DNA from 4 places in the Priestia sp. MDV22-iso46 genome. Region 2 is predicted to be linked to each of the others. Evidence: predicted binding sites of a transcription regulator. Region 2 holds the regulator's gene; each other region holds the start of a gene.

The links. The regulator LexA, encoded in region 2, represses DNA repair genes until DNA is damaged. The targets are predictions, from matches to a motif close to CGAACATATGTTCG.
Region 1: the regulator LexA is predicted to act here: its motif matches at 4,050-4,063, upstream of AC4NPH_RS26590 (Y-family DNA polymerase).
Region 3: the regulator LexA is predicted to act here: its motif matches at 2,097-2,110, upstream of AC4NPH_RS04510 (YolD-like family protein).
Region 4: the regulator LexA is predicted to act here: its motif matches at 3,112-3,125, upstream of AC4NPH_RS05905 (Y-family DNA polymerase).

Annotation. Positions count from the first base shown of each region.
Region 1 covers NZ_JBZVWT010000010.1:7,903-14,110, forward strand. Annotated here, with positions in the region: gene AC4NPH_RS26565 (ribulose-bisphosphate carboxylase large subunit family protein) at 1-227, shown strand, start outside; gene AC4NPH_RS26570 (pyruvate, water dikinase regulatory protein) at 844-1,665, shown strand; gene AC4NPH_RS26575 (DUF8096 family protein) at 1,944-2,120, opposite strand; gene AC4NPH_RS26580 (hypothetical protein) at 2,194-2,343, opposite strand; gene AC4NPH_RS26585 (YolD-like family protein) at 2,395-2,727, opposite strand; gene AC4NPH_RS26590 (Y-family DNA polymerase) at 2,741-4,006, opposite strand; gene AC4NPH_RS26595 (hypothetical protein) at 4,145-4,366, shown strand; gene AC4NPH_RS26600 (YrhA family protein) at 4,626-5,075, shown strand; gene AC4NPH_RS26605 (DUF6985 domain-containing protein) at 5,435-5,902, shown strand; gene AC4NPH_RS26610 (suppressor of fused domain protein) at 5,933-6,208, shown strand, end outside.
Region 2 covers NZ_JBZVWT010000002.1:641,691-647,898, forward strand. Annotated here, with positions in the region: gene AC4NPH_RS15175 (cation diffusion facilitator family transporter) at 1-254, shown strand, start outside; partial or broken gene AC4NPH_RS15180 (glycosyltransferase) at 293-847, opposite strand; gene AC4NPH_RS15185 (magnesium transporter CorA family protein) at 880-2,325, opposite strand; gene lexA (transcriptional repressor LexA) at 2,538-3,155, opposite strand; gene yneA (cell division suppressor protein YneA) at 3,302-3,631, shown strand; gene AC4NPH_RS15200 (YneB family resolvase-like protein) at 3,685-4,353, shown strand; gene AC4NPH_RS15205 (DUF896 domain-containing protein) at 4,423-4,653, shown strand; gene tkt (transketolase) at 4,821-6,208, shown strand, end outside.
Region 3 covers NZ_JBZVWT010000001.1:858,796-865,003, forward strand. Annotated here, with positions in the region: gene pfkB (1-phosphofructokinase) at 1-319, opposite strand, end outside; gene AC4NPH_RS04500 (DeoR/GlpR family DNA-binding transcription regulator) at 316-1,068, opposite strand; gene AC4NPH_RS04505 (hypothetical protein) at 1,450-1,590, opposite strand; gene AC4NPH_RS04510 (YolD-like family protein) at 1,713-2,066, opposite strand; gene AC4NPH_RS04515 (YitT family protein) at 2,315-3,154, shown strand; gene AC4NPH_RS04520 (ketoacyl-ACP synthase III) at 3,304-4,299, opposite strand; gene AC4NPH_RS04525 (sulfate/molybdate ABC transporter ATP-binding protein) at 4,408-5,481, opposite strand; gene cysW (sulfate ABC transporter permease subunit CysW) at 5,501-6,208, opposite strand, start outside.
Region 4 covers NZ_JBZVWT010000001.1:1,135,200-1,141,407, forward strand. Annotated here, with positions in the region: gene AC4NPH_RS05885 (hypothetical protein) at 1-294, opposite strand, end outside; gene AC4NPH_RS05890 (SMI1/KNR4 family protein) at 427-804, opposite strand; gene AC4NPH_RS05895 (SMI1/KNR4 family protein) at 818-1,333, opposite strand; gene AC4NPH_RS05900 (YolD-like family protein) at 1,455-1,787, opposite strand; gene AC4NPH_RS05905 (Y-family DNA polymerase) at 1,802-3,067, opposite strand; gene AC4NPH_RS05910 (hypothetical protein) at 3,221-3,463, shown strand; gene brnQ (branched-chain amino acid transport system II carrier protein) at 4,234-5,586, shown strand.

The DNA.
Region 1 (6,208 bases), on a different contig from region 2:
CTTCTGGTCAATGGGCAGGAACTGCGCAAGATTCGTATGCATCAATGGAAACAATTGATGTTATGCATTTAGCAGGCGGGGGCATCCTTGGACATCCAAGTGGCTTGGAAGCAGGAGTTAAAAGCATGATTCAAGGGTGGGAAGCAGCAGTTTCTGGTGTACCCATCAATGAATATGCCAAGACTCACACTGAGTTAAAACAGGCCATTGAGAAATTTGGGAAATAAAAAATAACAGTATATATTATTTTTTCAATCTGTAAAAGTCGGATTACTCCTCCGACTTTTACAATATAGTAAACTTGACAACAATAACAATGACTTAGGATTCTTTCAAACGCTTCCTGAATAGTAGATTGTGAAAGAATGTACTTAAACTATAGGATGCTTTATAGGAAGGCACTCTCACGAATGCCCTCCTCATTAAATAGTGACTTTTAAATAAATTTTACCATACCCTCACTACTAACAAGTACAATTTTTTGATTAAGCTATACTGAATAGCTTATATTAAGTTAATTTTAATCTGACCAGAAAAAGGGCATATTTTTGTTCTTACCCCTCTTTGCTATTTTGCAGAACTCTTATATTTCTCCATTAATATCTGCTACTTGTATGATGTGGGTAAAATTGTTGTGCCTGATTATATTTTAGTAAGTTAAATTGTTAAAGTGATCGGGTCCAAGATCCTATTAATATTCAGATTATGAGTTAATTAGTTTCCTGTTTTTAGGCTAATTCTATACATATCATAGGCTCCTCTTGTAAGTTACCAAACGGTAGGTAAATAAAGTACTGCCAAAGTAGCCACACAATCAATAATAGAGGAATGGAGGGACCTAATATGAGTAAGAGGAAAATTGTGTATATAGTTTCCGATTCAGCCGGGGAAACAGCTGAGTTGATGGTAAAGGCAATTTTAACTCAATTTAGTGAGGAAGATATCGAAATCCAGAATATTTCCTACGTAGAAGATGTTCAAGATATTAATAATATCTTGGCTGTAGCAAGGTATAATAATTCCATTATTGCTTATACAATCGTCATTTCAACTTTAAAACAGTATCTCGACCAAAAGGCGAGGGAAGAAAGAATTATAGCAATTGATTTAATGAATCCTCTAATGAATGCCTTTAGTAAAACATTTAATAAAGAGCCCAACTTTCAACCGGGATTACTGAGGAAATTAGACGATAATTATCTTCGAAGGGTCGAGGCTGTTGAATTCGCAGTAAAGTATGATAATGGCCAAGATATATATGGAATTAAACGGGCCGATATTGTATTGATTGGTGTTTCTAGAACATCTAAGACCCCTCTCTCTATGTATTTAGCCTACAAAAGATTTAAAGTCGCAAATGTGCCTTTGGTTCCAGAAATTGCACCTCCTGATGAACTGTTTAGTATTCCAAAAAATAAATGTGTTGGTTTAATCATTACCCCTGATAAATTAAATGAAATCCGAAAAGAGCGATTAGAAGGTTTGGGATTAACATCTCAATCCAATTATGCAAATTTAACTCGGATTCTTGAAGAATCAGAATATGCTGAGAAGATCATGAAGCGTATTGATTGCCCAGTGATTAATGTTTCAAACAAAGCAATAGAAGAGACTGCAGATTTAATCTTAGAAATGTTAAAAAAAGAGAGAAGCTGGATAGGATAATTAAGCTGTTATTTATGTTTAAAGAGGAAAATGGCAAGGAAGGCAGTAAGGATTTAACTTGAACGGAATGTCCCAAATTGGTTTACCTGTTCCATGGAATCCGTCTTGGGGGGATCCGTCCGTTCTAGTGTCATATCTATGCTAGGAACAATGGATACCAATTTAAATGGAAAAATATATTGCAAATAACCTTCAAGCTCAAATATAATCCTAAAGCCTTTGCTTTAATAAGCAAAGGCTTTTTTTGACGAGTTTCTTCTATATAGTCTAAATACCGCCTAAATACTCTTTTTCATGCCACAGTTGCGGCATTCACGTAAGAAAACGCCACCTTTTACGGCGCTTTTGAAGTAAGCTGAGTTGCAGTTGTCGCATCTTCCACTAACTTTATCCGGAAATTCAGCGTAGCCACACACTTTGTTAAAATCGATTTCTTGCCCCTTTGTTTCTTCCAGGTTAATCACTCTTTTCTATTTGGCTTTTCTTAGACTACCACAATTACATCCAGATAAAAGGGTTATGTTACAATTACTCTGGCTTTTCCACTAGTTGCATCTGGAAAATTTGCGTTTCTTGTATACCTGCTCTTTGGAGTTCCTGTTTAAAGGATTCTCCTTCTTTTAGTTTAATGATTCTTTTCGAACCGTCACGTAACGTGTATACTCTAAAATTGTACATGAATGTACCTCCACCCAAATAAATGCTTCCTGTACACGATTTCTTTAGGAACTAAGCCAAGCGAACATCGATTAGCTCGCTTAATCTCATTTTATTCTTTAACTCAAATACGTCATCAATGAAAATAAATAAATCCCCAAGAGAATCAACAAACTGAATAAACCCTGTCTCTGTTATACGTTGGCCTTTCTTGTAATATGTAAGGTACACTTGTTGATTTGTATGTAAGGCTTCAATCAAGGTGAAATTGATTTGTTCCATTTGCTCCTCTGTTAAAACAGGTTGAGCTACTTCTACTTGCTTATTTATTATTTCCTGTAATCCTATGTATTGCTCTGGCATTGTAGCAAAAGGGCGCCATTTTTTCATTCCTCTATGTTCCATGTTTCTGTCCTCCTTAAGCTTTATGGCCTCCAAGTAAGCCATTTCGATAACGAGCTGTTGAGTGATCCAGATAGCTTGAAGCCCGTAGCACACTATTCTTCCCATAACGCAGCCTAATTTCATCTATCGTTTTGGCAAGAGCATAGGCTCTTTCACGCTGATCGATATCCTCAAATAAGCTCATTTGCTCCTCTTCTTGAATACTAGTGTTGGATAATGAAATGCCAATGGAGCGAATCGGCATGCCACTATCATACATATGTAAAATCGTTAAACAATACGGAAAAATATCTTGGCTTAAGTTTGAAGCTCTCCCCATTTTCTTTTGTCTCGAGAAGCCCCCACCTGTTTGTTTGCTGTAGCCAATCGATAAATGGATAGTTTGTGCCACTACTTGATGCATACGTAAACGAAAACAAACATCGTCCAATAGCTCCAATAGTAATAATTCAACTTCTTTTCGGCTTGTATAATCTCGAAAGAGAATCTGACTTTTCCCAAAGGAACGGGAACTAGGTATGTACACATCTGAAATTCGACTAAAATCAATCCCATTCGCATGTTGGTGAATTTCCTCTCCCATGATGCCAAATTCCTTTTGTAACATCTCTTTAGAAGAAAGAGCGAGTTCTTTTATGGTATAGATGCCTAAACGGTTTAAGCGTCTTTCTGTAGCTGACGAGATCCCCCAGAAATCCTTCATTGGATGAATCGACCATAACTTAAAGGGAATATCCTCATATCGCCAATAAGCAACTCCTGTTGGGCTGTGCTTTGCTTCATGATCTAAGCTGACTTTAGCCAGTAAGAGATTAGGACCGATTCCCGCGGTAGCTGTCAGTCTTGTTTTGCGATAGATTTCATTAAGTATTCGATGAGCTAGATCCTCTGGTGTTCGAGCGAATAAATGCAAAGAAGCTGTCGCATCAATAAACAACTCATCAATGCTATACGCATGAAAGTCTTCAGGAGCAACATACTGTAACACCAAACTAGAAATATAGTTCGAAGCCTTGATATATCTTTCCATTGATGGATTCACCACATAGATATCTTTCCTTTTAGGAATTTCAAAGAGGCGACTTCCTGTTTTGATTCCTTCTTTCTTTAATAAGGGTGTGGCAGCTAACACAACAGATCCCGACCGTTTGACATCTCCTACAACCGCAAGCCTTGTTTTTAAAGGATTTAAACCCCGTATGACAGAGGAAACCGAAGCAAAAAAACTCTTCATGTCTATGCAAATAATGACTCTGTTTGGTAGCTGCCCATAATCCATTGGAATAACTCCTCAATAAAGAACGTTTGTTCTTTATTATATACGAACAAACGTTCTTTATTCAATGGAATCTTTTCCCGATTATTGTTACAATAAGAAGAAAAAATACTCTATATGAATGAGAACGAAGGGGAATCTATGATTAAAGCTTTCAGCGCATTTTTACTGACTACTATTATTTCTTTTGGTGTAATGGTTGGTGCTTTACTAATTTGGGTTACTATACAAGGAAATCACATAACTGATCCATCACTTGCAGACGGATTAGGGTTTGCGGTTGCTTATGGGGTAATAGCTGCTGTTCCCATTTCAGTTGCAATAGGAATCTTTGGTGGTATTATTGGTTATTTGAGAAATTGAATTTAAAAATCCTATTTATTATTTAAGGAGAAGTAACAAAATGTATCAAATGAGGATCTTTACATTAAGAGGCGGTACTAAGAGGAAAATAAAGATTGAAGAGGGAATGCCCCTTATCATAAAGCAGTTACTAATGAACAAAACTCTCTAACAAGAGGATTAGCTCCTAAACAAAGTAAAACGATAAATTAGCCAATGTTTGAGGATGATCTTTACCCACCAGAACCTTTTAAAAGAAGGGAAGAGTAGATATGCCACAGTGGAAAGACTTATTGATATAAATGGAAAAAATGAGAAATATGGAAGTTCGCTTAGAAATCCAGCATCAGATACAGAAATTATAACAATGAATCATAATATTCAGAAGAAATTACGAAACATTATATTACCTAAGTCATATATTGAACTTTTAAAGATAATAAATGGGTTAGACTTTAATGGATTAGTAATCTACGGTGTTGATGAAGTTCTACTTGATAAGGAAGTAGATGAAAATATCCATGGGTTTATAGAAACAAACGAGCTTTGGTATGAAAATGATTGGCAAAAGCAATATATATTTTTGGGAGATTCTGATACAGCATGGTATTGTTATGACCTAAAAGAGAGTGTATATGTAGAACTCGACAAGCCCTCAGGAACTTTAATTCAGTCATTTGAAAGTTTTGATTCCATGGTGAGCGATGCATTTGAAACAATTCTTTTGTGATGAAATGAAATCCTTAGTATAAATCTTTCTTGTGGTTCTCAAAAGTTTATTGGTGAACTTATTTGGTTCAAACCATCACGAAATTTTACCCGATGATATTTATGAAAGTAAGAAAATGATTGTTAAAATATGACTTTGATTGGCTATACACCTTTCAAGGTTTTTATGTTTTAACCATTATTACGATTAAATGAGCCAATATTTGAATCATATATTTCAGGGTGTTAAGCAGACTTATGAGATTGGTTTCAGTGGTTAAGTAATTCTTATTACTTGATCCATATTTGCACAGGAGAATGACGAAGCACGTATTGATAAAGGTAAACACATAAAGCGAGTGAATAAAAAGGAGAATTAAAATGACTATAAACGATCCAATTTTTGGGGAACTTGAGTATGAATATGGTTGGATTAAGGATACCACTATTCGTTTTTTTGGAAAAGAAACTCAGATAGCTTTGATGATAGATAGTGAAGAAGATGGCAAGTTTGATGAAAATCAGTATACAGCATATCAATCATTCATAAAAAATTGGGATGACTTACAACCAAGTCTATTACAATCAATAGTAGACTATTATAAACAAAAGCAAAATGAACTAGGCTATGATAGTGGATTAAATGAAAATTATCCCTTAATTGAAACAACTGGTCAAATACTAGACATGATAACTTTCGATGGAATTGTTGTACCATATGCGGATATTTTTGAAGGACGAGATATTAGAATGACATTTAATTGTACATGGGATATAGAAAATGGATTAGGCATTCGTCTATTAAATGAAAAAGTAATTGAAGTAGGCTACCAGGATGTTGCAATTTAAGTAGAACTATTCGCTAGGAGGTAATTAGGAATGGATAGTAAACAAATTGCAAAAGAAATTCGTTCGGCTATAAAAAAAGGCGATATTGAAAAGATAGTTGAGTTAATTGGCTCTAATGCTGAACGTTTAAATATGATGACCCCTTTTGGAACGTGGCTTCATGTTGCAGCTTCTAGAGGAGAGTTAGACATTGTTAAGAAACTAATAGAACTTGGTGCAAATGTTAATGTACTTGGAGGAGTGTATGGTGGTGGAGCATTGAACGAAGCTGCTTCTGCAGGTCATATTGATATAGTAAGGTATTTA
Region 2 (6,208 bases):
CGATTGTCATGCAAGATGTACAAGTGCGTGATATTCAAACGTTAATGGTGATGAAAGAAGGAGAAGAGCTTCACGTTGAATTAAAAGTAGAAATTGATCCTGTTTTAACAGTGGCAGAAGCTGATGATATTAAAGATCGTCTGGAAAATCGTATTTTACAGGAAAAAGGAGTAACGGATGTCATTATTGAATTTGATGAAGATGATGGAATTCCGGACTGGGTGCCAAGTGATTTACAGCTTCAAAAAGAATAAAAACAAGGAAGAAAACAGCTGTTTTCTTCCTTGTTTTTTTAGCTATATACTTTTTCACGTACGTTTGGAGAATCTGTTGAAGCTTTCGAGAAGTTAATGGTTTCACGTACAACGTAAATAGGTCTATTTTTACTTTCATCGTAAATTCTTGCGATGTATTGTCCGACTAGTCCTAAGCCAAGTAGCTGAATACCGCTAAAGAAGGTGATAGCTACCATAATAGAAGTCCAGCCAGGCTGAATGTTTTTACCTATCAGCCAAACAACAATCGAATAACTTAAAACTAAAAGTGATACAAAAACCGATAACCAGCCAATAATCATTACTAAACGCAAAAACTTCGTTGAAAACCCAATAATTCCATCTGAAGCAAACTTGATCATCTTTTTTAAAGGATATTTTGTTTCACCAGCAAAGCGTTCATCGCGCTCATATTCTACATATGTTTGCCTGAAGCCAATCCAAGACATCATTCCTCGTACAAAACGATTGCGTTCAGTCATTTTTTTGAATACATCCGCTACTTTTCGGTCGATAATACGAAAATCTCCCGTGTCTTTAGGGATTTCGATATCGGACATATAATTTAAAAAGCTGTTTGCATCCATACGTATGCGAACAGCTTTTATGTTTTAAACCGATCTTTTAATAAATTCCATAGGGAACTCACTCCGAGACTAATGCTGATCAGAATTCCTGATAGAGCTACTATTAAAGCGATATATTCAAAGATAGAAAACTGCTTCATACTATCCCAATGGATGTTTCCCTTTAGTTTGCTAATAACTAAATTCATTCCGTAAATACCGGAAAGAACCGTGTAAATCGTTAAAATTAATAATAAGTAATTGTGACGCTTGGCTGCGATTTTCTCTTGATTTTGGTACAAAGTACCAAGGGTTTCTTTGACTTCTTGATAAAGAGAATTGATATGAAAGATTTTTTTAAAGAGCTCAGAAAACTCTTGACCTTCTGTGCGAGAGCTAATTTCTAAAAACAAATATTTACCTGAAAACACGGTAATAGAGCGGATTAGTCGTTCAATGCCCTCTGAATTTTTATGAAACGTGAGCTGAGAATATTCATAAGATAGTTTTAGCAACACGATTTTATAGAAAAAATGTAAAAATAAATTATAGTAATGCTGGCCAAATAGATGATTCATCAAAAGCTGATCCGTTTTAGAGTCTGTCGATTTAGAAATACACGAAAACACATGGTCTGTTATGACGTAATAGGTTTCAGGAGCCCATCTGGAATACACATGTTTAGTATTATACGTTTTAATATACTCATGATTGTGTGCAGAAATAAACGCTTTCCCGCCAGGCGTATAGCTATTTAGCTGTCCAGTACGAAATAAAGTTGTGGAATTAATCTCTTGCTCTTGATTTACCGTTACATAACTTAACACAAACATCCGTTCATCGATAAAATAAGGAAGGCTCCCAACGTGCTGTTCACGTGTGGCTTCTTTCTTGATGTGTTCGTTCAAAAATGGCGCGAGCTGTGAAAAAATATAATCTTGCACTTTGCTATAGCGATGATGTTCATAGGTAATGGTGGATCCATGCTCTTCAGCAAGCTTCGGTTCTAATACACGAAAATGATTCATGAACTCTAAAATATCATCATAGGTGTAATGATTATGGCTCATCTCAGTGCGAATGGTCATGACGCCAATTTCAAAAGGACATAAAAAAACATCCACAGACAGCACGTTGCTAGACACGGTGGTGGAGGAAGTGTGTAAAGTAATGGTATGGTCTATTTTTTTTGAAAATCTAAGCAACCCTTCTTTTTCGCACGAGTCAGGGAATAGAATGCATTCAATGTAAGGAAGAAAATATTGATCCAGGCTATCATGAGATACGTAATATTGTTCTCCGTAGTATTCTTTTTCTAAATGTTTGTTTTGAATGGAAAAAAACTCGAACAAATTTGCTTCCAGTGCATGAACAAGCTGCTCTTTATTTTTTCGGTCAAAGGAAAAAGGAAAAAGAAACATGTTCATTGCTTTGGTAGGTACAATGGTTTGAAATGGTTCTGTTTTCCTTGGTGTATTGGTCATAAACTACATCCTTTTTATAGTCGGTTGTATTTCCTTGTAAGAGTCGAGGAAATGCAGATAGAAAGTAAAGGATAAAACAAGCTTTATAAAAACCGTTCTACCTGCCTGCGATGATTCAACGTATCATTTATAATATGCCAATTTTTTTTAGAAAACAAACGTAAAAAAACCAACTAACATCATGATTAGTTGGTTTTACATACAGTGTCTGATTAGTGAATCGTGCGATATACACCAGTTACTTTTCCTAAAATCGTTACGTGGCGAAGAATAATAGGCGCCATCGTTGAATTTTCAGGCTGTAAACGAACGAAATTTTCTTCTTTAAAGAAGCGTTTTACCGTTGCTTCGTTGTCTTCGGTCATAGCGACCACAATATCTCCATTATTAGCTGTTTGCTGCTGACGTACGATTACCATATCGCCATCTAGAATACCTGCTTCAATCATACTTTCTCCCATAATTTCAAGCATAAATACATGATCATCTGGAGAAACGAATTTATCTGGAAGAGGGAAATATTCTTCCACATTTTCAACGGCTGTTATAGGAAGACCCGCTGTTACTTTACCAATAACAGGAACATTAATGACATTGCTTTTAGGGATGTTTACTTCGTCTAGTTGAAGAACTTCGATTGCTCTCGGTTTTGTTGGATCTCTGCGAATTAACCCTTTGCTTTCTAAACGAGCTAAATGCCCGTGTACAGTGGAGCTAGAGGCTAATCCTACCGCTTCCCCAATCTCGCGAACAGAAGGCGGATAACCTTTTAATTTTACTTCGTGCTTAATAAAATCTAGTATGTCTTGTTGACGTTTTGATAGCTTCATATTTTTCACCTCGATTTTAGCTATTCTTTAGGTGAATTATACCACGTGATGTGTCAATATACAAACATAAGTTCGAAGAATTCCATTGACAGAAACAAATGTTCTCACTAAAATAAGAACATATATTCTGATAGGGGGATCATAATATGCAACAATTCTTACATTCTATGAAACATTACGCTATTTTTTTTGCAGTTATCGCTGCACTTACATATGTATTGACGCTGGTTTTAGGAGCGGATAAAGTAGATTTAGACAAATATTCAACGGTTACTATTACAAAAGGAGATACGCTTTGGGACTTGTCCAACAAGTATCATAATCACCATCATTTGACCACCAATGAATTTGTCAAATGGGTTGAAGACGTCAATGATTTAAACTCAGACACTGCCCAGTCTTTATCTCCTGGAGATAAATTATATATTCCTGTTTTAAAAAAAGAGTTACATAATCAAGTGGCAATTGAACAGTAGTGTGTAACGGCCGTTCCTGAATATTGTTAGAAGCCGAAAAGGTCGTGATAAAAGTGGATGCCATTATTTATTGCCGTGTCAGTACGGATAAAAAAACCCAAGAAACATCTTTACAGCGCCAGCAAGAAGAATTAAAAAAGCTTGCTGATCTTCACCATCTAAAGGTGAAAAAAGTCGTGATGGAAAAAGCAAGCGGATATGATGTAGACAGAGAGGGTATTTTGGATGTTCTTCATACAATGAAAGAAGAGAAAATATCTGTGCTGCTCATTCAAGACGAAACACGATTAGGCAGAGGAAACGCCCGAATTGCGCTGCTTCATGCTTTTCATAAAGAAAATGCTACAATCTATACGATTAGTCATCAAGGCCAGCTTCAGCTTTCAGAATCTGACTCAATGGTGTTAGATATTATTAGCTTAGTGGAAGAGCATCAGCGGAAATTACATAATGCTAAAATTAAAAGAGGAATGAAAAGAGCCGTAGAAAACGGTTATCGTCCGCAGCAAAATTTAAAAAATCAAGGAGTTAACTCGGGAAGAGAAAAAAAAGAAGCGCCGATTGAAGAAATTGTCCGCCTTCGTCATAACGGCTTAACCTTTGCTGAAATTTCAGTTACGCTAAAAGGTTTTGGTTATAATATTTCAAAAGCGACGGTACATCGTCGCTATCAAGAGTACCAAGACAGTGCTCAATCTCTTGATAAAACGAAAGAGATTTAGTAAGATGACTACATGTTGCCGGAACGGTTCGGTAATTTTAATTATTGATTATAAGGAGATAGGTTTTATATGCTATCAAAAGATAAACTTGCTCGTATTAATGCTCTTTCAAAAAAGGCAAAGGCTGAAGGGCTGACAGAATCTGAAGCGAAAGAACAGCAAGAGCTACGTCAGGAATATTTAAAAGTTTTCCGACAATCTATGACAAATCACCTTCATACGATTAAAGTTGTGGACGAAGAAGGTAAAGATGTTACGCCTAAGAAGTTAAAAGAGAGTAAAAAGAAGCGTCTTCACTGAGACGTTCTAGTAAAACTAGAGGGAGAGTTCCCTCTAGTTTTTTGTATATTTTTAATAAGGCACACAAAAACTGTAAAAGTGGAAATTTTTTTGGTTCAAGTATTGTACAAATAAGCAAATCATTAGTATGATAACATATGTACATAGTTTTGAAAGGAATGAAGAGTATGACACAACGTATTGAAGATCTTTCGATTGCAACAATTCGTACTTTATCAATCGATGCGATTGAAAAAGCAAATTCAGGTCACCCAGGTATGCCAATGGGAGCTGCTCCAATGGCATATACATTGTGGACAAAATTTATGAACATCAATCCAAAGAATCCAAACTGGTTCAACCGTGACCGCTTTGTATTATCAGCAGGACACGGATCGGCACTATTATACAGCTTGCTTCATTTAGCTGGATATGACTTATCAATTGAAGACCTTAAAAACTTCCGTCAATGGGGAAGTAAAACACCAGGTCATCCAGAGTTCGGTCATACAGCAGGTGTTGATGCAACAACTGGCCCACTAGGACAAGGTATTGCAATGGCTGTTGGTAAAGCAATGGCAGAACGTCATTTAGCTGAAACATACAACAAAGAAGGTTTAGAAATTGTAGACCACTTTACGTATGGTATTTGTGGTGACGGAGACTTAATGGAAGGTGTATCTGCTGAAGCAGCTTCATTAGCGGCACACTTAAAATTAGGACGTTTAGTTGTTTTATACGATTCAAATGATATTTCTTTAGACGGAGATTTAGATCGCTCGTTCTCTGAGAACGTAGAAGATCGTTTCAAAGCTTACGGATGGCAAGTAATCCGCGTTGAAGACGGCAATGACTTGACAGCGATTGCAAACGCAATTGAAGAAGCAAAAGGCGATTTAACACGCCCAACGCTAATTGAAGTAAAAACAACAATCGGATTTGGTTCTCCAAACCACGCGGGTACTTCTGGCGTGCACGGTTCTCCATTAGGTTCCGATGAAACAAAATTAACAAAAGAAGCTTATGCATGGACATTTGAAGAAGATTTCTATGTGCCAGAAGAAGTGTATGCTCACTTCAAAGCTACAATTGCTGAAGATGGCCAAAAGAAAGAAAACGAATGGAACGATGTATTTGCACAGTATAAAGAAAAATATCCTGAACTAGGTCGTCAATTTGAACTAGCAGTAGAAGGAAAGTTACCGGAAGGCTGGGAAGAAACGCTTCCAGCATACGAAACAGGTTCAAGCCTAGCTAGCCGTGCTTCTTCGGGAGAAGTATTAAACGCAGTAGCACAAGCTGTACCTCAATTCTTCGGCGGTTCAGCTGACTTAGCTGGCTCAAATAAAACAATGATTAAAGGTTCAGAAGACTTCACTGCAGCTGATTACAGCGGACGTAATATCTGGTTCGGTGTACGTGAATTTGCAATGGGAGCTGCATTAAACGGTATGGCTCTACACGGCGGTGTAAAAGTATTCGGAGGAACATTCTTTGTATTCTCTGATTATCTTCGCCCAGCAATTCGCTTAGCAGCTTTAATGAAGCTTCCTGTAACATATGTATTCACACATGA
Region 3 (6,208 bases), on a different contig from region 2:
CAGGTCCTTGACCGTTAATTTCTGTTTCTTTTTCTGTTTTTAACTTTACGTTAATACGGGTATCTCCCTCAACTCTTGTAAAAGCTGTTTCGATATTCTCCGCTTTTAAGTAGTCTTCGATATAGGTTCCTGTAAAGCCGGCTACAAAACCGAGGGCTTTATTATCAACACCTAATCTCTTTAAAACGCGAGAGACGTTAATGCCTTTTCCTCCTGGAAACTTGGCTTCATTCGTTGTGCGGTTAAGCCCGCCTTCTTCGAATGCTGAAACATGTACTACGTAATCAACGGATGGGTTCAACGTACATGTATAAATCATGATTTCACAACCTTTATGTCTGTTTTGTTTGCATACTGTATAAGTACATCGCTAGGTACGTCATTTGTTATAATTTTTGCTTCATGTAAATCGGCTATTTTCGCAAAGCTTGTTTCAAAAAACTTAGTGGAATCTGATAAAATATAAGATTCTCTAGACAGCTTCATTGCCGTTTGCTTGATCAATGCTTCTTCTGGATCAGGAGTTGTATATCCATATTGATGATGAATTCCATTCGCTCCCATAAAGCACTTATCAAAACGATATTGCTCAAGACTTAAAAGAGCTCCATTGCCAATTAAAGCGCCCGTTTTATGTTTAACAGATCCCCCAATTAAATAGAGGGTGATACCTTGTTCTAGCATCGGGTTTAAATGCATTAAACCATTTGTCACGACAACTACATCTTTTTGCTTTAAAAAAGGAATCATTTCATACGTTGTAGTTCCTGCATCTAAAAAAATACAGTCACCTTCATTTATAATGGAAGCCGCATACTCTGCAATGTTTCGTTTATCTTGAACATTTTTAGCAGATTTTTCGATAACGCTCAGTTCGATTCGTTTACTGCGAATAAGCGAAGCGCCACCGTGAACACGTTTGAGCATTTGCTCTTCTTCTAGTTGACTTAAGTCTCTTCTAATGGTGGATTCCGAAGCGCCTGTAACTTCGATAAACTCTTGCACTTTTACAAGTTCTTTCTCTTTTAAAAGTTTTAAGATTAGTTGATGTCTCTCCGGCGTTAACATGTTCTAGCTCCTTTTTCAAAAAAGCGTTTTCATTTATTTCATGTACTTACTTTATCACGGTTTACATTCAAAATCAATCATAAAAAATCAAAAACATTCATTTTTTTAATTACAAAATAAAGTTTTTTGAACGAACAATTAGATTTGTATTTGGTTTAATAATAGTTCGCACAAAAGGAAATATGCTGGTAATTCAAGAATTTGTCTACTTTTCTCATTATATGTAAAGGTTTTCTTCTACTCAATTAGCTATGACTGTTTTTGACTATTTCTTGACCGATTGAATTTTTCTGACTGAATCGAGTATAGCTTATCCTGATTTCATAAAAGCCTACACACAAAAAAAGTTGTCCACCTTTTTGGACAACTCAAAGTGACCCATCATTTAAATAAAAACAGAAGCATATATAATATGGAAGCAAGGGCAGAAGAAATAGCTAAACTTGAGATAAAACGAACGAGTCTTTTTTTAATGAACTGCGTTAATTCGATTTCTCTTACTTGAGTTTTTTCATTTTGCATACAATAATCCCTTCTTTAATTAAAATTTCCTAGTAGCTAGAAGTTACTACTCGCAGAATATGCTTTTATGTATTGTATGCATGCGTAAAAAAAAAGATACAAAACGAACAAAAAAGCTACTCTTAGCTAGAGTAGCTTTCATCTTTCCATACATCTGCTTCAATTACTGCATCCGCTCGAATCGAATATGTATAACAAGGGCCTGTAACCATCAGCGTATTCGACTGCAGTGAGACTTTATCAATCGTCACTCGTTCATACCTTTGAATATGTCCTGCTTCATAGACGTGAAGCGTTACTGGATGATGCTCCGAGTAACTGTTCATAATGACATTTTCAATATGCTCAATCTTTTCTTTTTTCAACCCTAAAGACTGCTTATGCGCCTCGGGACTGTACATTTTCTTCATTTTCTCTAAATGCTCGGGCATTACTAACTTTGCATACTGTTTTAGTTCATCTTGATACACGTTCATTCTCCCCCTTGACTCTTGCTTCTATTTTACCGAACGAACATTCTCATTGCAAAACTTTTTAATCAAAATAAAAGCAAACAATTCATTTTTTCATACTCCATAAAAACTGTCAAAAGATTTTATGTTAATAGCAGAAACTGATTTTTAAAAAAATAATAATATCCCATCTTTAATTCGGTCTCTAGAGTTGGTATAATACATTGTCATGACTGTGTTTTCGGAGTTTTTGATGATTGGAGGTAACGTTCATGATTAATAAAATAAAAGAAATTATCCTCATTATTCTAGGGAGCCTCATTTTTGCACTGGCCATTAATTACTTTGCCATTCCAAATGAATTAGCTGAAGGCGGTGTAACCGGTGTAACAATGATTACCTATTATGTATTAGGCTGGTCTCCCGGTATCACAAACTTTATATTAAACGGTTTGCTGGTACTGATCGGATACAAACTGCTTCACAAACGTGTTATTGCTTACACAATTATATGTATTATTTTCACGTCTCTATTCCTACATATAACTGAAGGACTGGGAAATCCTCTTGACGATACGTTACTGGGGGCTATTTTTGCTGGTATTTTAGCTGGTGTAGGACTTGGACTTGTGTTTAGAGGAGGCGGAACTTCCGGAGGCTCTGCAGTTATTGCCCGTTTAGCTAATCAATATCTAGACTGGAATATTAGCAAAACGATGCTGGCAATTGACTTATTAGTTGTAGCAAGCGCTTATTTTGTTATCGGTGGAGAAAAGACGATGTATACGGTTATTTCTCTTTACATCGGAACAAAGGTGCTTGATTATATCATTGAAGGACTCAACCCTCGCAAAGCAATCACCATTATTTCACACCGTTCAGCTGAAGTAGCCGAACAAGTCAATAAAAAGATGGAGCGCGGAGTCACCGTCTTTTCTGCTCATGGAAGCTATACAAAAGAAGCAAAAGACGTATTGTACGTCGTTGTGAACAAACAAGAACTTCTGGAGTTGAAGCGCATTATTCATAAAGTTGACGAACAGGCTTTTGTGGTCGTCCACGATGTGCGCGACGTCTTTGGAGTAGGTTTTACCATTCCAAAAGCCAGCTGAAAACCCGCTATAAAAAAGCGGGTTTTTTCTATTATATATGTTTGCGCTGAAAATACAGTAAACCTGCTGTTATAAAAAGAAAAAACTTTCTTATAACGACAATAAAAAGCTCTGTAATGAAAAAGAAAAAAGCTAAAAGGCGACGCCTTTTAGCTTTTTTCTTTACACGTCCATTTGATTAACAGACCGCAGTGCGTTAATCCTCCTCCAAACCCATAGAGAATAAGGAGGTCATTATCCTGTACTTTTCCTGTCATTATTCCTTCGTTTAAAGCAAGCGGAATAGAAGCTGAAGATGTATTTCCGCAGTATTGCACACTCGTTAACGTTTTATCCATTGAAACATCTGTTTTAGCACAAATTGCTTCGATCATTCGAAGGTTTGCACTGTGCGGAATAAACCAATTTACATCAGAAAGAGAAATGGAAGTATCCTTTAATAATGCTTCTACTCCTTTTGGAATCGTTCGTACAGCAAAGCGATATACTTCACGTCCATTTTGAACTAAATTTCCACTCGAGTTAATTTCTTTTCCTGAAAGAGTATTAGATAAATTAGAACGATATAAATTTCCCCCTCCGCTCCCGTCCGTTCCGTAGTGACATCCTAAGAAACTTGGGTTATGCTCGTCGTATTCTACAAGCATCGCTCCTGCTCCGTCACCGAACAGCACGCATGTTGCACGGTCCGTATAATCTGTAATTCTCGACATTACTTCGGCACCAATAACTAAAATCTTTTTATGCAATCCCGACGTCACTAAGCCGTTCGCCACATGAAGTCCATATGTAAAACCGGCGCATGCGGCACTTAAATCAAATGCAGCAGCTTGATCAATATGAAAGTAATCTTGAACCTGACATGCTACGCTAGGAAAAAAGTGATCAGGCGTTGTTGTCGAAACAATAATTGCATCTACATCTTCTATTTTTACATCATATCGGTTAAGCAAATTTTCAACGGCTTGAATGGCAAGCGTGGACGTGTATTCACCTTCTCCTGCAATTCGTCGTTCTTTCATTCCCGTACGCTGTACAATCCATTCGTCACTTGTATCAACCATTTCTTTTAAATGGTCATTCGTTAATTTTTGTTTTGGTGTATATATCCCCATTCCCGTGATTCTAGCTTTTGATTGTATCATTTCTCCACCTCAAATCAGTTGATACTTAATTATAACATCTACCTTTAATATCTGGTACTAATTTATTGTTAGATAAAAAGCGCAAAGGCATACCCTTTACGCTTTTTATCAAATAGAATAATCTTCTGGAATAAATACTTTTAGCTGCTTAGGCTTTACATACACCTGATCTCCGACTTGAAGGCTGAGTGTTTTATAATGCTCTTTGCTTAATTCAGCTTCTAAAAATTCTTCTGCATCTTCTCTTTTTAATTCAATTTGCACGATAGGTCCTATCACATGAATATGGCTAACGGTTGCAGAAACGGCATCTGCGCTTGTGTTTACCTTTTCAAGGTGAATATCATGAGGTCGCACATAACCAACAGCTGCTTCTTCATTTCTTCCGCTAAATTCTGGAACATCCATTTCAAAGCTTCCTTGTTTTAGTCTACCTTTATGAATGCGGCCCTTGAATAAATTGACGTTCCCTAAAAAATCGTACACAAACGGACTGTTAGGATGATCATATACTTCCTCAGGACTTCCAATCTGCTCAATTTTTCCGTTGTTCATCACAACAATACGATCGGCCACATCTAAAGCTTCTTCTTGATCATGCGTAACGAATATACTCGTAATATGAAAGTCATTATGCAATTTACGCAGCCACCTGCGCAAATCTTTGCGAACTTTTGCATCCAAAGCTCCAAAAGGTTCGTCTAATAGCAGTACTTTAGGTTCCACTGCTAACGCTCGAGCAAGCGCCACTCGCTGCCGCTGTCCGCCGGATAATTGAGAGGGATAGCGATTTGCAAGCGGCTCTAGTTTCACAAGCTGCAGCAGCTCGGCTACTTTCTTGTTAATGTCCGCTTTAGAAGGTCTTGTTTTTTTAGGTCGTACTTTTAAACCATACGCAACGTTATCAAATACAGTCATATGTCTGAACAAAGCATAGTGTTGAAAAACAAACCCTACATTCCGCTCCTTTGGATTTACGTGCGTAATTTCCTTTCCATCAAATAAAATAGCTCCTTGATCAAGGTGTTCAAGACCGGCAATGATGCGAAGCAAAGATGTTTTTCCAGAACCGGACGGACCGAGTAAAGCTACTAATTCACCCGTTTGAATATCAATGTTAATAGAATCCAGCGCTTTAAAATCACCAAAGTTCTTTGATACGTGCTTAATATGGATACTCATCTCATAAGCTCCTTCCTATTTAAATATGCTTGGCTTTCCACTCGATAATGTTTTTCACAATTAAGGTAAAAATAGCTAAAACTGACATTAAAGAAGCTACCGCAAATGCGGCTGCAAATTGATATTCATTGTAGAGAATTTCAATATGAAGAGGCATCGTATTTGTCATTCCTCGAATGTGCCCAGACACAACGGAAACAGCTCCAAACTCCCCAATCGCCCGCGCATTACATAAAATAATGCCATATAATAAGCCCCATTTAATATTAGGTAACGTCACTAGAAAAAAAGTTTTGAAACCGCTGGCTCCTAACGTTAACGATGCTTCTTCTTCTGCTGATCCTTGAGCTTGCATAAGTGGAATTAATTCTTTAGCAACAAACGGCAGCGTTACAAAAAGCGTAGCTAAAATAATACCGGGAATAGCAAATACAATTTTAATATCTTGATTAAACAGCCATTCTCCGAATAACCCTTGTGCACCAAATAATAAAATAAAAACCAATCCAGCAATAACAGGCGAAACGGCAAACGGTAAATCAATAAGCGTAATTAAAAGATTTTTCCCTTTAAAATCAAACTTCGTAATTAACCATGCAGCTACTACGCCAAAAACGGCATTTAAAGGAACGGTAATAAGCACAACGATTAACGTTAGTTTAATAGCAGCCAAAGCATCCGGATTCGTAATCGCAGCTAGATACGTTTCCCACCCTTTTTGAAAAGC
Region 4 (6,208 bases), on a different contig from region 2:
TGCCTCTAAGCAAAGGCCCTTTAATGCTTCAGCAAATGTTTTCGTCTTCAGATCTATCTCCGTTGGTTGTCTACAGATAGTCTGTAATGCTTCACATACCTTGATTAATTGATTTATTTCTTGTACAGAAAACAACTTGTCACCATATTGATCTAATCCTGTCAATAATTCAAACGAATCTTTGAATTCTCTTGTTAACAGGTAGTCGTGTACTCTTTCCTCAAATTTTACACATTTAGTAGAAAAAGCTGCTTCTTTCTTATTATCGGCAATATAGAAATCAATTCCTACCATCAGTCCCTTCCTTCCTCTACACTCTTTCTAAGTTTAATAGGTACTAAAAAAGAGGACAGCTAGGTATATACTAAACTACTATCTGTCCTCTTCTGGCCGTACTTTTATCCAAATCTTTTAACGAAGCAATAATTAAGTAACATCTTCTACAAACTCTTTTAGAGAATCATACATTTCTAAAGCGTCCCATTCCCCCATTCCGTGTTCAGCTGTGAAAACTGGGTAATTTTCATTCGCTATATTGATAAAGAGCGGGTCACCGCCTATTTCTTCATCATAACCTATGACAAACCAGTTTTCTTGCCAATCTTCTTCTTGATTTCCTATAAGGGAATTTGCTTCTAAATCTTCTCTGTAGCCTAATTGTCCATCTACAAACTCGCTTTTAAGGTAGATATAATAAGGAGTAGAAAGAGTTTCTCCCACTTCATCTTCAAATTCTACTTTCACTGACGTACCTGGAAGTTCTTTAAGAATTTTATAGATTTTCTCTATATCGGGTTTTATCATTTGCTTCTCCCCTTTAATGATCTGTATGACTTAACGTGGCTGTTACCCATTCTTCTAAGCTGTCTGCTATTACTTCACGCTGTTCCCAATCGTGCCAAAAGGTGATAATTTGGCCAACTTTCCCTCCTTCATCAGGATCCAAGTCTATACAAATATCATCTCCTCCCCCATTCGTGGCAATCGAAATCCAACATGGGTTCCACCAAAACTCTTTTTTTACTGGCCCAATAGGTTCAATTTCTGGAAAATCTTCAAATTCTCCTCCGTCTAAAAGCTCTTTTAATGTTTGCCACGTATACAGAATCTCCTCTAAAGGTAATAGAGTATAATTTTCAATAACTGCTATATATTCATCACGCTGTCCATTATGTATCATTAACCAGTCTTTAAGGTTTTTGGGAAATGTTAGTCCCATCTTTTGTTCAACCGCTGCAATTTCTGATTCACCAGCTGCTTCGTTAAGTGTTCCTACTGCTTTTGGTCGATTTGTCTTCAACCACTGTTCAAACTCATTCCAAACCTGCTTCATATTAGGAGCCTCCTTATATAACGTCATTAAATGAATCTATGAAAAATGATTAGATACTTTTTAAACTTATACTAATTATGTATGGAAATCTTATGTAAATAAACTGTTTTATTATTTTCTACTACATGAAACGAACATCAATTAGCTCGCTTAACCTCATTTTGTTCGTTTGCTTACATCCTTCATCTATAAATACAAATAAATCTCCAAGGGAATCTACAAATTGAATAACTCCTGTTTCCGTTATACATTGCCCGTGGTTGTAATACGTAAGGTATAATTTTTTATGTGTATGAAGAGCTTCGATCAAGGTAAAATTAATTTGTTCCATTTGATCTTCTGTTAAAAAAGGTTGAGGTATTTCTGATTGCTTTTTTATAACTTCTTGTAATCCTCTGTATTGCTCTGGCATAGTGGCGAATGGTCGCCATTTTTTCATTCCTCTGTTTTGCATATCATCTTCCTCCTTTATGCTTTATGACCTCCTAAAAGGCCGTTTCGATAACGAGCTGTTGAATGCTCGAGATGGCTTGAAGCTCGCAAAACACTATTCTTCCCATAACGCATCCGTATTTCATCAATCGTTTTAGCAAGTGCATAGGCTCTTTCGCGCTGGTCAACATCTTCAAATAAACTCATTTGCTCCTCTTCTTGAATAAGGGTGTTCGATAATGAAATCCCAATAGAACGAATTGGCATTCCGCTATCAAACGTATGTAAAATCGTTAAACAATAAGGGAAAATATCTTGACTTAAATTCGAAGCTCTTCCCATTTTCTTTTGCCTTGAGAAGCCCCCACCTGTTTGTTTGCTATATCCAATGGATAAATGGATAGTTTGTGCCAGGACTTGATGCATACGTAAACGAAAGCAAACATCGTCTAACAGCTCTAATAGCAGCAATTCCACTTCTTTTCGATTTGTATAGTCTTGAAACAGAATTTGACTCTTCCCGAATGATCTAGAGCTCGGAATATACACGTTAGAAATGCGACTAAAATCAATTCCGTTTGCATGTTGGTGGAGTTCTTCTCCCAAGATGCCAAACTCTTTTTGTAACATCTCTTTTGAAGAAAGAGCGAGTTCTTTGATGGAGTGAACGCCCAAACGATTTAAGCGCCTTTCCGTAGCGGATGAGATTCCCCAGAAATCCTTCATTGGGTGAATCGACCATAATTTAAAAGGAATATCTTCGTATCGCCAATAAGCTACCCCTGTTGGGCTATTCTTGGCCTCATGATCTAAGCTCACCTTAGCCAGTAAGAGATTCGGACCTATGCCTGCAGTAGCTGTCAGCCGTGTTTTACGATAAATCTCGTTAATGATTTTATGGGCTAATTCTTCTGGTGTACGAGCGAATAAATGCAAAGAAGCTGTAGCATCAATAAATAACTCATCAATGCTATACGCATGAAAATCCTCAGGAGCCACATACTGTAATACCAAACTAGAAACATAGTTCGAAGCCTTGACATACCTTTCCATGGATGGGTTTACGACGTGGATATCTTTCCTTCTAGGAATGTCGAAAAGACGGCTGCCTGTTTTGATTCCTTCTTTCTTTAATAAGGGTGTGGCAGCTAACACAACTGATCCCGACCGCTTTGTATCTCCTACAACTGCCAACTTTGTTTTTAATGGATCTAGCCTACGTATCACGCATGAAACAGAAGCAAAGAATGCTTTCATATCAATACAAATAATGACTCTGTTTGGTAGATATTCATAATCCATTGGAATAACTCCTCAAATAAAGAACGTTTGTTCTCTATTATATACGAACAAACGTTCTTTATTCAATAAAAACTCTAAATTTTTCCCGATTATTGTTACTCTAATAAGAGAAAAGAACATCGCATATAAATCGGAAGAATGGAGGGGTGACCTATGAATAGAAAAATGCCTAATTATATTATCTTTTTATCATGGTTTTTGTTTTTAGTTCTTTTATGGATTATCTTCTCATTTTTTAAAGGTGAAAATGGACAGTGGTGGTCTATGTATCGTTTAAATATAAAGAAATATGGTCCTTGGGCTTTAGAGGTTTCTTACATAAAAATTAGTATTGCTGCTGTTATCTGCTTAGTAATAGCTTATATGGGGAGTTTTGGCTTCAAAAGAAAAAGATAAGGTTAAATAAAGTGCTTTTAAGGTAATATATATCATTCAATTTAATCGTAATAAGCAATAAAGATAAAAAGACCTTAATTAATTTGTTAATAAGGTCTTTTCAGTATATATAAAATTTATGACATATTTTAAAAAAGAAAAAATGGTCATTATTACTTATCCTTTGACTGCTTGAGTGGAGTACCATAAGATAATGATTCAAAGGAAACAGAAACATTTTTGATTCTAGACAGTAATTTTACATTAGAAAAGTACTTTGTTTAGAGATAAGCTGTTGATTGTCAAATCACTAGCTCAGGAGATAAAAGTAAGCGTTCTTTATAAGACTTAGAACGCTCCATTTCTTGAAGTAATAAATCAACTACTTTTTCCTTTTAGATGTTTAGCTCATATTAAAAAGTTTTATAAGTTTCGTAGTACTATATTTACAAACTTTCTTGACTTAATTGCATATCATTCAATCAAATTAATTAAAAGGATAATATACGCGATTTGAATATGATTTATAATTTTTTAAAAATAATACCGTTATTAACCTACTTAACGTACGCATTTTGAATAAAAATCTGGGTTTTTAATATTATTTTTATTTTAATAATGGATAATGAACGGAAAATTGATAATTTTTTAAATTTTATCAAAAAAGTTTATTTTTTATATTGAAATATGTAATTTGACTGTTTATAATACAAAAAAGATAAGTTATTTGTAATTTAATTTGTCTGAAAATTTAATTTTTTGTGAAGAATATTATTAATGGGGGTTTCACCTTGTCAAACAAAGTACCGTTTTCTTTTATAGTAATCATTGGTTTAATGTTATTTGCATTATTTTTTGGAGCTGGAAATTTAATATTCCCTGCTATGCTTGGCCAGTCAGCGGGAGCAAATATCTGGTCAGCAAATGCGGGTTTTTTAGTTACTGGAGTAGGCTTGCCTTTACTTGGTGTACTAGCTTTTGGATTCTCCGGAAAGGAAGATTTACAATCATTAGCAAGTCGCGTACATCCTATCTTTGGTTTAGTATTTACAACTGTTCTTTATCTAGCTATTGGACCTTTATTTGCTATCCCACGAACAGGTAACGTCTCTTTTGAAATCGGACTTAAACCTTTCATTTCTGAAAGCTCTAGTTCTATAGCTTTACTCGTATTTACTATTATATTTTTCAGTATTACATGCTTTTTTTCTCTCAATCCTGCGAAAATTGTCGATATTGTTGGAAAATTCTTAACGCCAATTAAATTAACATTCATTGGAATTTTAGTTCTAGTTGCTTTTATTCATCCTATTGGAAAATTTCAAGCACCCACAGAAAAATATGTAACAAACTCTTTTTTTAATGGGTTCCAAGAAGGATATCTCACAATGGATACTCTTGCATCTTTCGTTTTCGGAATCATTATTATCAATGCAATTAAAGAGAAAGGCGCTAAAACAAAGAAGCAAATTATAACTGTTTGCCTAAAAGCTACGGGAATTGCTGCTATTATTCTTGCAACTATCTATTCTGCCCTTTCATACATGGGCGCTTCAAGTGTAGAAAAGCTTGGGCATTTAGATAATGGTGGTACGGTGTTAGCGAAAGTTTCTGATTATTATTTTGGAGAATATGGAGGATTACTATTAGGCTTAATGATCACAGTAGCTTGTCTGACAACTAGCGTAGGGCTTATTACTTCATGCTCTTCTTATTTCCATAAATTATTACCTTCTATTTCTTATAAGAAAATTGCGATTAGCTTATCCGTGTTTAGCGCAATCATCGCAAATGTTGGATTAAATCATTTAATTTCTTTTTCAGTACCTGTTTTAACAGTTCTCTATCCATTAGCAATTGTTCTAATCTTTTTGACTTTCCTTCATTCTTTATTTAAAGGATGTGCTGAGGTATACCAAGGTAGCCTATTCTTAACATTTGTTGTAAGCCTGGTAGATGGATTAAATGATTTTGGCTTACACATCCCTGGTATTGACCAATTATTTACTTACTATCTTCCTCTTTACCATATTGGATTAGGTTGGATATTCCCTGCAATTATTGGAGGTCTTGCAGGTTATGGAGTTAACTTGTTTAAAAATAAAGAGCAATTTACTTCTAAATCAACAAGGTTAAATAAATAAATTTACTTTAATTCTCTGGATAAATTAAAGCATTTAGATGAACACTTTGAAGCCTACTTTTATTACTATTTGGTACTTAGTATAAAATGAAGCTTCAATTAACTTCTAAATAAGGAATATAACTATGGAGAAAACGTCACAAAATTATAGTTGTATGGATTCGTTAGTATTTAGATAAGATTAAAGAAAATTTAATCGAAGAAGATGAATCACTTAAAAATTCTCTTAAATAATAAAGCAAATGTAAAAAGAGTCTTTTACTATATGAAGTAAAAGACTCTTTTTACGCGTTGCTTTTATTATATATGTTTTTGATAAAATATTATTAGATTTCTGCTTTTAGACATAAACAAGCTTCTATATCCCCCTTTTTTGTAAAGATCAATCAAATCTCTTAAGGATCTTAGCTTTTTGAAATTAATTATAAATTAATCTAAGAATGATTCAGTCATTTATTTAAAAGCTCTTATTACATATTTAGGCAAGTTCTCTTACCATTTTTATACTTATTTTAAACTTATATCTATATCATTCTAAAAAAATGTTCGTAAAAGTGTAGAGTTTTCAAAAGACGTTCGTAATTCGTTTTTTAATTTAAACGAACGATGGAAATGATAGATTT